2 regions of the Nitrosospira sp. Nsp1 genome follow, and region 1 is predicted to be linked to the other one. Evidence: predicted binding sites of a transcription regulator. Region 1 holds the regulator's gene; the other holds the start of a gene.

Region 1 (4,488 bases):
CATGGAACACGGTTTACGCGATTGCCCCGCCGCTGTCGGTGCGTGGGAAGAACTACTTCAATTGGCGGAAACAGCCAGTCAGCTCAACAAGATCAACGGCATCCTTGTCGGTCAGCGCCTGCGCTACACCCAGCAGGCGATATCGGTATTACAGACCTCGACCCATGGCGGGCAAAACGCGAGGCTGTATTGTTCGGATGGCCAACCCCAGTCGTTTTTCGGTGGTCGCCAGCTTGGCGAGGGCTGAGTCGATCAGTAAGCCTTCAGATACGGCGCGGCGTACCAGGCCAACGTACCCAATCAGGTGTCTATCAAGGTAGCAGGTACGGTATCGGATAGGCCGGGTATCGCATCAGGTGAAGCCCCGGTTGAAGTGTCGGATGAACCCTCAGATGAATTCCCGGATAAAATCCCGGCCGAGATATCGGGAAGGCTGGACAGGATCATGATTGTGACTCGCCGGTTTCGCATACGGCCCTCCTCCGTGTCGTTCGGTCCGACAGGGCGATTTTCGCCATACCCCGCTGCCGTAAGCCGCGTGGCATCCACGCCATTGCCGATCATCAACCTCACCACGCTGCTGGCACGCACGGCCGACAGTTCCCAGTTGGAGGGAAATTTTTCGGTGACGATCGGTATATTGTCGGTATGGCCCTCGACCTGAATCGCATGACTGTCGTTCTTCAACACCTGCGCCACCGCCTCGATCACTCTGCTCGACTCCTGCCGTAATAGTGCCTGGCCGGGCGAGAATAATACGCTGGCATTGATCTCCACGCCCAGGCCCAGGTTGCTGTGGATTACCCTCACCTGTCCATCGTCCACCAGCGAACCGAATACAGCCATGATTTCGCGGGCGATGATATCCATCTGGTCCTTCTGCTGGCGTTGCACTTCCACAAGTCGACGTGCTTTTTTTACCGTGAGCTCATCATCCGCCGTTGGGAGGTTCGAAGCGATAATCGGAGCCGTTTTCCGCGTGCGCTTCGGCAATATGACGTCAGGCGTCAGGACTGCCTTATCGCTCCCCTTCGGTTGCGCGCCAAACGCACTGACAAACGATCCCGCCAACACCTGGTCATACTGGCCGTTATTCAAGCGGGAAGCTGCATACATCACGACAAACAGTGCAAGCAGCAGGGTAATGAAGTCGGCGTAGGATACCAGCCACCGCTCATGATTTTCATGCTCTTCCGGTCTGTGTCTGCGCGGCATTTCAGTTCAAATAGGGGTTATGGATGAGCAGCTTTTTGTTATATGAAAATATGCATTACCCTGCATATCAGCCTTCTTCGACGGCGATATTCATTCATATTTCTGGTCACGCCATATACCCGTTGAGGCGGCCGGTGATCAGTCTCGGGTTCTCGCCTTTGGCAATGCCGACCAGCCCATCCACCAGCATTTCGCGCATCAGTACCTGACGGCCGATGAGCGTTTTCAGTTTATTGGCGATGGGCAGGAATGCCAGGTTTGCGAGCCCCACGCCATAGATGGTCGCCACGAACGCCACGGCTATTCCGTTACCCAGATGTGCCGGATCCGACAAGTTCTCCATGACCTGTATAAGACCTATCACCGCACCCAGAATACCGATGGTCGGCGCGTAGCCTCCCGCCGCTTCCCATACTCTTGCACCCTGCCGATGAAAATCTTCGAATGTATCGATCTCCACTTCCAGCATGCGCTTCAATACCAGCGGATCCGTGCCGTCCAGCACCAGTTGCAATCCTTTTTTTACGAAAGGATCATCAATACCTTCCACGTGCGTGTCGAGCGACAGTAGGCCCTCCTTACGGACAGCGGTGCTCCATATGGCGATATGCTCCACCAATGTACCCACGTCGAGTAGCGGCGGAACAAATACCCAGCGGCTCATCTTCATGCCGAGTACGAACTGGCGCACCGGGCTTTGCAACAGTACCGCTCCCAATGTACCCCCCAGCACGATGAGAAGCGGGGTAAACTGGACAAGGGAGCCGAGATTGCCGCCTTCCAGTGCCTGCCCGCCAAAGATGGCGATCAAAGCAATGGCAATACCGATTATGCTGTTGAAGTCCATGCGCATTCCTTGAGTTTGGCGCGTAACCGCGCAACGGCCTGGCTATGTATCTGACATACCCTGGATTCGGATACCCCGAGAACCGCGCCGATTTCCTTGAAATTCAGCTCCTGTTCATAGTAGAGCCCCATCAATGTTTTTTCCCGATCGGGCAAGCCGCCTATGGCGCCGATCAGTGCTTGCCTCAGGTCGCCGTTCAACAGGTTTGCCAGTGGATCGCCGCTAGTGTCGACGCAGTTGCGTTCCAGGAAATCGTCATTTTCGCTATCGGAGAAATCTTCGTAATGGATCAGTTGCGCACCTCGCGCATCCAGCAGCATCTCGTGGTAGCCTTCGATTGGCACCTCGAGTTCCTTGGCTATTTCCGGTTCCGTGGGCGCACGGCCGAGGCGTTGCTGCAGTGCGTTGATTGCCGTTTCGATTTGACGCATATTCCTGCGCGCCCCCCGCGGCAGCCAATCCATCTGGCGTAATTCGTCCAGCATGGCGCCGCGTATGCGTTGCTGCGCATATGTCGCAAACTGGGCTCCCGGTATTTCCTGGTAACGATTCAGCGCATCCATCAAGCCGATCATGCCGACCTGGATCAGATCATCCGCTTCCACGCTGCCCGGCAGCCTGGACATCATGTGATGCGCAATGCGTTTGACGAGTGGGGCAAACTCGGCGAGATGCTGCTGTTTATCGATTACGCCGGCTGAGGTATACATCGTCTGGCTCATCTCGCACCTGTGGCGGTGGCGGCGGCGTCGGCACTGTTGTTCCGGCTGCTTAGCAACAGGGATTTCATGAAGCGTTCCACGCCTCTCTCCTCGTCATCCGGGCAGGGCCATTCGGCCAACGATTCCGCTATCCGGCGGAACGCGGCTGCTGAAGCAGTGGCGGGAATTGCGCCGGTTACACGCCGGCCGAGGCAAAGCTTGCCGTCTTGCGGCACAAAACCCATGAAATCGAGTGAAACCGCAAGATGGCGCCTGGCTACGTCAGCCATGTTGTCGAAAATCATCTTCGCCTGGGTCTCGGCTCCAGCCTTGTTGATCACTATGTGAAAATGCTGCTTATCCTCATGATGACCACAGATATGTTTGATCAACGCATAGGCCGTGGTAATCGAAGCCGGATCGGGGGAAACGACCACCACGATTTCATGAGTGGAAAGGGCAACCGTAAGCATCTGGCTGGATCGGCCCGGTGCGGCATCGATGAGTATTACGTCAATCGGTTGAGCAAGGTGTTCGAAACAGCCGATCACATGAGCCTGGTCGTCCGCGCTCAGCTTTCCCAGAACACGCATACCGCGCCCGGCCGGCAGGATGAAAAACCCTTCGGGGCTAGGAATGATCACTTCATCCAGCGTCTTGTCCCGCCGGATTACATCGAGCAAATCACGGTGGGCGCTGATACCCAGCGTAGCGCTGACGTTATTGGCGCCCGCATTCTCATCGATTACCAGTACGTGCTTGCCGCTGTGTGCAAGGGCTGTCGCCAGACTGATAACTGTGGTTGTCTTGCCTGTGTCCGTGCCACCGGAAGTGATGGTGAAAACACTCAGAAAATTCTGTACCAGCAAGCGGCGAAGTCCCTCTGCCTGGTCATGGATAGGCTCAGCCAAGGTGAACCTCGCTCATGTCCGGGTTGCCCGCACCGATATTGCGATCTGTCAGGATCAAAGGGAAAGCATCCTCCGGCATGATGCAGGAAGATTCGGCAGGTGGATTATCCAGCGCGCGATTCACCAGAGCCCGGGAGTCGGCCATTTCCAGATCTTCCGGAACCCGCTGGCCGCCCGCTACATAATAAAGCGGCAAGCGATGCCGGATTGCAGTGTCGAGCGCGCAGCCAATGGTGACCGCTTCATCCAGTTTGGTGATGATTGCACCCGCCAGGCCGTCCCCCTGATAGGCGTGAGCCACCTCGTCGAGTGTATGCCGGTTGGAAGCGGCATTGAGCAGCAGCAGCCGTTTGACCGGAGTGCCGCAACCTGCCAGCATCGCAACCTGTTCGGCTACCATCTGGTCGCGCTGACCCATGCCCACGGTGTCGATCAGAACCATATGCTTGCCCCGCAACTCAGCCAAGGCGAGGCTCAGGTCCTGCGCGTCCCTCACGGCAAGCACGGTAACTCCAAGGATCTTGCCATAAATCCGCAATTGCTCGTGCCCGCCAATGCGATAACTGTCGGTAGTGAGCAGCGCAAGCTTATCCGCGCCGTGGCGCACCACGCAGCGCGCCGCCAGCTTTGCGGTAGTCGTTGTCTTGCCCACCCCGGTAGGGCCCACCAGCGCATAAACACCGCCCTTCTCCAGAATTTCGCGTTCGTCGCCAATGCTCCGGAGATTGGAAGTCAACACGTTTTTTATCCAGTTCATCGTGTCTTTTTCGCCTTTTCCGGCATTTTCCGCAGGCAGTTGTTCCAGCAGACTGTG
Region 2 (4,488 bases), on a different contig from region 1:
TAAGAACGGCGAGGTAAATGTGGGTATCCCGCCTATTGTATTTGGCGTTCCCATCACCAAAAAAGTGGATATGGGCGCCTCTACCGCCAATGATTTCGCAGGTAAAGGCGAAGCGGCTTCCGCCAACAATTTTACCGGCACGATTACCGTTACCGTGCTTGAAGTGCTGCCGAACCGCAACCTGGTGGTAAGCGGCGAAAAACAACTGTCCATGACGCAGGGCACCGAGTACATCCGTTTCTCCGGCGTAGTCCGTCCCGAGACCGTCATCAACAACATGGTTTCGTCCGTGCAGGTGGCTGACGCAAAAATCGAGTACAAGGCCAACGGCTATATCGATGAGGCACAAACCATGGGCTGGCTCTCGCGCTTTTTCCTGACTGTCTCGCCGTTTTAGCAAACGCATGAATTATTGCGTCAAAAATTGAATGATTACCGCGGTCCCAGCGATTCCATGATCCCTCCATCTTTCAAGTCTGTCGTTCACTTACTGTCTATTCTGTGGATCGGGTGCTATGCCATGGCGGGCCCGGCACACGCCGAGCGCATCAAGGATCTTGCCTCGGTCCAGGGCATGCGCACAAACCAGCTTGTCGGCTACGGACTGGTTGTGGGACTGGACGGCACCGGCGATCAGACTATCCAGACGCCATTTACCATACAGACGCTCAACAGCATGCTGATGCAGATGGGCATCAATGTCCCGCCCGGCACCAATATGCGCTTGAGAAACGTGGCTGCCGTAATGGTAACGGCCGTGCTGCCGTCGTTTGCTCAGCCCGGCCAGATTATCGACGTGACGGTCTCCAGCATGGGCAATGCCAGAAGCCTGCGCGGCGGCACATTGCTGATGACGCCGCTCAAAGGTGCTGACGGCGAAGTCTATGGAATGGCTCAGGGCAACTTGCTGGTTGGCGGAATCGGTGCTGCCGCCAGCGGCAGCAAGGTACAGGTAAACCATTTGAACGCCGGCCGTATCGCGGGCGGCGCAACGGTCGAACGGGCGGTGCCCGTGGTACTGACCCAGGGCAATGGCATACGGCTCGACCTCAACACCTCCGATTTTTCCAATACCCGACGCATAGTGGAAGCGATCAACGCCCGCTTCGGCGAAGGTACCGCTTCCGCGCTGGATGGCCGCGCAATCCAGGTACGCGCACCAGAAGCCAGCGATCAGCGCGTGGCATTTATCGCGGAAGTGGAAAGCATGAATATCAGCACCACGCCGGCTCAGGCAAGGGTTATCGTCAACAGCCGCACCGGCTCGGTGGTCATGAACCAGTCGGCCACCGTTGACGCCTGCGCCATTGCCCACGGAAACTTATCGGTAGTCATCAGTACCGAGCCGGTGATCAGCCAGCCCGGACCGTTTTCCAGCGGGCAGACGGTGCAGGCGCAGCGCTCGACGATCGAGATCAAGCAGGAATCGGGGATGCTGACAATGGTTGAAGGTGCGTCGCTGGCCGAAGTGGTGAAGGCATTGAATGCCATCGGCGCGACGCCGCAAGACCTGCTGTCGATTCTTCAGGCGATGAAGTCGGCTGGCGCGCTAAGGGCGGAACTGGAGATCATCTGATGGTTGCTTCGGCTGATTTGTCCACCAAATTCGCCCTCGACGTGCAGGCGGTCAACGGGTTACGCATTGCATCGAAAAAAGATGGCCAGGCAGGTCTTGAAGCCGCAGCCCGGCAGTTTGAAGCCCTGTTCATGAACATGATGCTGAAGGCCATGCGCGATGCCACGCCCCAGGATGATTTGATGGACAGCGAGCAGAGCCGCCTATACACGTCGATGCTCGACCAGCAGCTCTCGCAGAACATGGCCTCCCGTGGCGTGGGTTTGGCCGATGTCATGATACGGCAACTGCGTGGCGGATTGCCGCCGGAACCGGATCAGGAAACACCTGCCCCGGCTTCCGCTGTCACTGGTCAGCAATCTGCCGGGAGCATTCCGCCCTTGGCGCGATTGCAACCTCATCTGCTTACCCCGCAGCATGCGCAACCACCGGCCTCCGCAGCCGAACCGCGATTATCGAGTTCATCGGGTCTATTGACGCCGTCGGCAAATCCCCGAGCGGAATCGCTCACTCCGGCAGTGCCTCGACCCGGCGCGCATTCACATGTGATGGAGTTTCAGGCCAGGCTGATGCCGTATGCGCAGCAGGCCAGCCAGGCGACTGGCATCCCAGCGCTGTTCATGCTGGGACAGGCTGCGCTGGAAAGCGGATGGGGCAAACGCGAACTTCGCGGGCCGGATGGCGCACCCAGCTACAACCTGTTCGGCGTAAAGGCCGGCGCCAACTGGAAAGGCCCTGTAGTAGAGTCCGTAACGACGGAATACGTCAACGGGGTGGCTCGCAAGAGCGTGGAAAAATTCCGCGCTTACAGTTCTTATGCGGATGCCTTCGGCGACTATGCCAATCTTCTGCGCAGCAACCCGCGCTATGCGCAAGTGCTGGCACAGGCGGTGCAAGGCCTTGATGCGGAGAGTTTCGCGCAAGGCCTGCAACAGGCCGGATATGCGACCGATCCGGATTATGCGGACAAGCTGAGCCAGATCATCAGGACCACCCAGTGGTCCGGCGAAGCACCATTGTAAGCGCCACTGCCGATATTTCCCCTTCGCTGTCCTGCACACTGCCAAATTGGACTAAACGAACTAAATATTTTTGATCCTGAGCCGTTAAATATCAAACGAATACGGATAGGATTTGGAGACAATATGGCTAACGGCATTTTTGGTATCGGTCTCAGCGCGCTCAACGCGGCCCAGCAAGGGTTGCTTGTTTCCGGCCATAACGTCAGCAATGCGGCCACGCCCGGCTACACTCGCCAGCAAACCGTACAGTCGGCCAGCGGCGCGCAAGCCACCGGCAGCGGATTCATCGGCCGGGGCGTGCAGGTCGATACGGTAAAGCGCGTATATAACCAGTTGCTGGTCAGCCAGGTTGCACAGGCAAAGACGGAATCGGCCCAGCTCGACACCTATTTAGCGCAGATGAGCCAGATAGATACGCTACTGGCGGACCCGACCGGCCGGCTGGGCCTGGCGCCGGCGCTGCAAGATTTTTTCGGTGGCGTGCAAGACGTTGCCACCAATCCATCGGATGTAGCCTCCCGTCAATCCATGCTTTCCAACGCCGAGGTGCTGGTACGGCGTTTCCAGTCGCTGAACGACAGCCTGGATAAAATCCAGGATGGGGTGAACGCACAGATCGAGAATAGTGTCTCGCTCATCAATACGCTGGGTGCAAAAATTAGCGAGCTGAATGCAACCATCAGCCTTGCCGAGGGCAGCGCAGGCGGCCAACCGGCAAATGACTTGCGAGACCAGCGCGACGAACTGGTCATGCAGCTCAACAATGAAGTTCGCGCCAAGGTCGTTGAACAGAGCGATGGCGGTTACAGTATCTTTATCGGCACGGGCCAGTCCCTGGTCGTGGGTTCAACCGCCTTCCAACTCGCTACGAGAGCTTCTCCGGTGGATCCGCAACGCCTCGAAATTGGTTATGTTACCGGTGGTAATACTTTACCAATCAAGGAATCGAGCCTGGATGGCGGCAAGCTGGGCGGGCTGCTGCAATTTCGCAACGGCGAACTCAATGCCGCCCGCAACGGCCTGGGGCGCGTTGCTATCGGTCTGGCGGGCACATTCAACGACCAGCATCGGCTGGGGCAGGATGTGCACGGCAACCTGGGTGGCGAATTCTTTACGATACCGAGCCCGTCGGTCGCGGCGTCGGCAAAGAATACCGGCAACGCGGTCATTGCCGCTGATATCACGGGCTACAACGCCCTTACCACCAGTGATTACCGGCTGCGGTACGATGGCGCCAATTACACCCTCACGCGGCTTAACGACGGCGTCGCACAAACCTTTGCAACACTCCCGCAGACTGTGGATGGCGTGCGTCTGAATATTGCTTCCGGCACTGCTGTTGCAGGCGACGAATTTCTGATCCGGCCCACGATAAACGGCGCGGGGCAAATTGAGGTGGCCATCCAGGATACCGATCTGATCGCCGTGGCCGCACCGATCCGGACCGACGCGCCGCTTGCCAATACCGGCACCGGGCGCATCAGCGCCGGCAGTGTCGATGCCCCGCCGCCCCCCAACCTCAATCTTAAAGAACCGGTCACCTTTACCTTCACCAGCGCCACGACCTTCGATGTGAGCGGGAATGGAACCGGTAATCCGACCGGCATGACGTTCACTTCGGGTAGCCCGATCAGTTTCAACGGATGGACCGTGACCCTCACGGGAATACCCAAGCCGGGAGATACGTTCAGCATCGGCCCCAACGACAACGGGACGACGGACAATCGCAACGGGTTGCTGCTGGGTGCATTGCAGAGTAGCCGCACTTTGGCGGGTGGCACGGCGAATTATCAAGGCGCCTATAGTCAGGTGGTCAGCCTGATAGGTAACAAGACCCGTGAACTGGACGTCACCAGTAGCGCCCAGTCGGCACTTCTGAGCCAGGCACAA

Evidence for each region. Region 1 encodes FliA, which starts transcription of late flagellar genes. Its sites were predicted from a motif close to CTAAAGTTNNCNNAAANNNTGCCGATANNA; they were not measured.
Region 2: the regulator FliA is predicted to act here: its motif matches at 2,659-2,688, upstream of flgK (flagellar hook-associated protein FlgK).

What each region holds. Positions count from the first base shown of each region.
Region 1 covers NZ_FMUF01000020.1:48,390-52,877, reverse strand. The annotation lists gene BLP78_RS11965 (flagella synthesis protein FlgN) at 1-247, shown strand, start outside; gene motD (flagellar motor protein MotD) at 301-1,215, opposite strand; gene BLP78_RS11955 (flagellar motor protein) at 1,322-2,062, opposite strand; gene BLP78_RS11950 (RNA polymerase sigma factor FliA) at 2,044-2,772, opposite strand; gene BLP78_RS11945 (MinD/ParA family ATP-binding protein) at 2,781-3,674, opposite strand; gene flhF (flagellar biosynthesis GTPase FlhF) at 3,667-4,488, opposite strand, start outside.
Region 2 covers NZ_FMUF01000018.1:6,692-11,179, forward strand. The annotation lists gene BLP78_RS11220 (flagellar basal body L-ring protein FlgH) at 1-397, shown strand, start outside; gene BLP78_RS11225 (flagellar basal body P-ring protein FlgI) at 521-1,576, shown strand; gene flgJ (flagellar assembly peptidoglycan hydrolase FlgJ) at 1,576-2,598, shown strand; gene flgK (flagellar hook-associated protein FlgK) at 2,722-4,488, shown strand, end outside.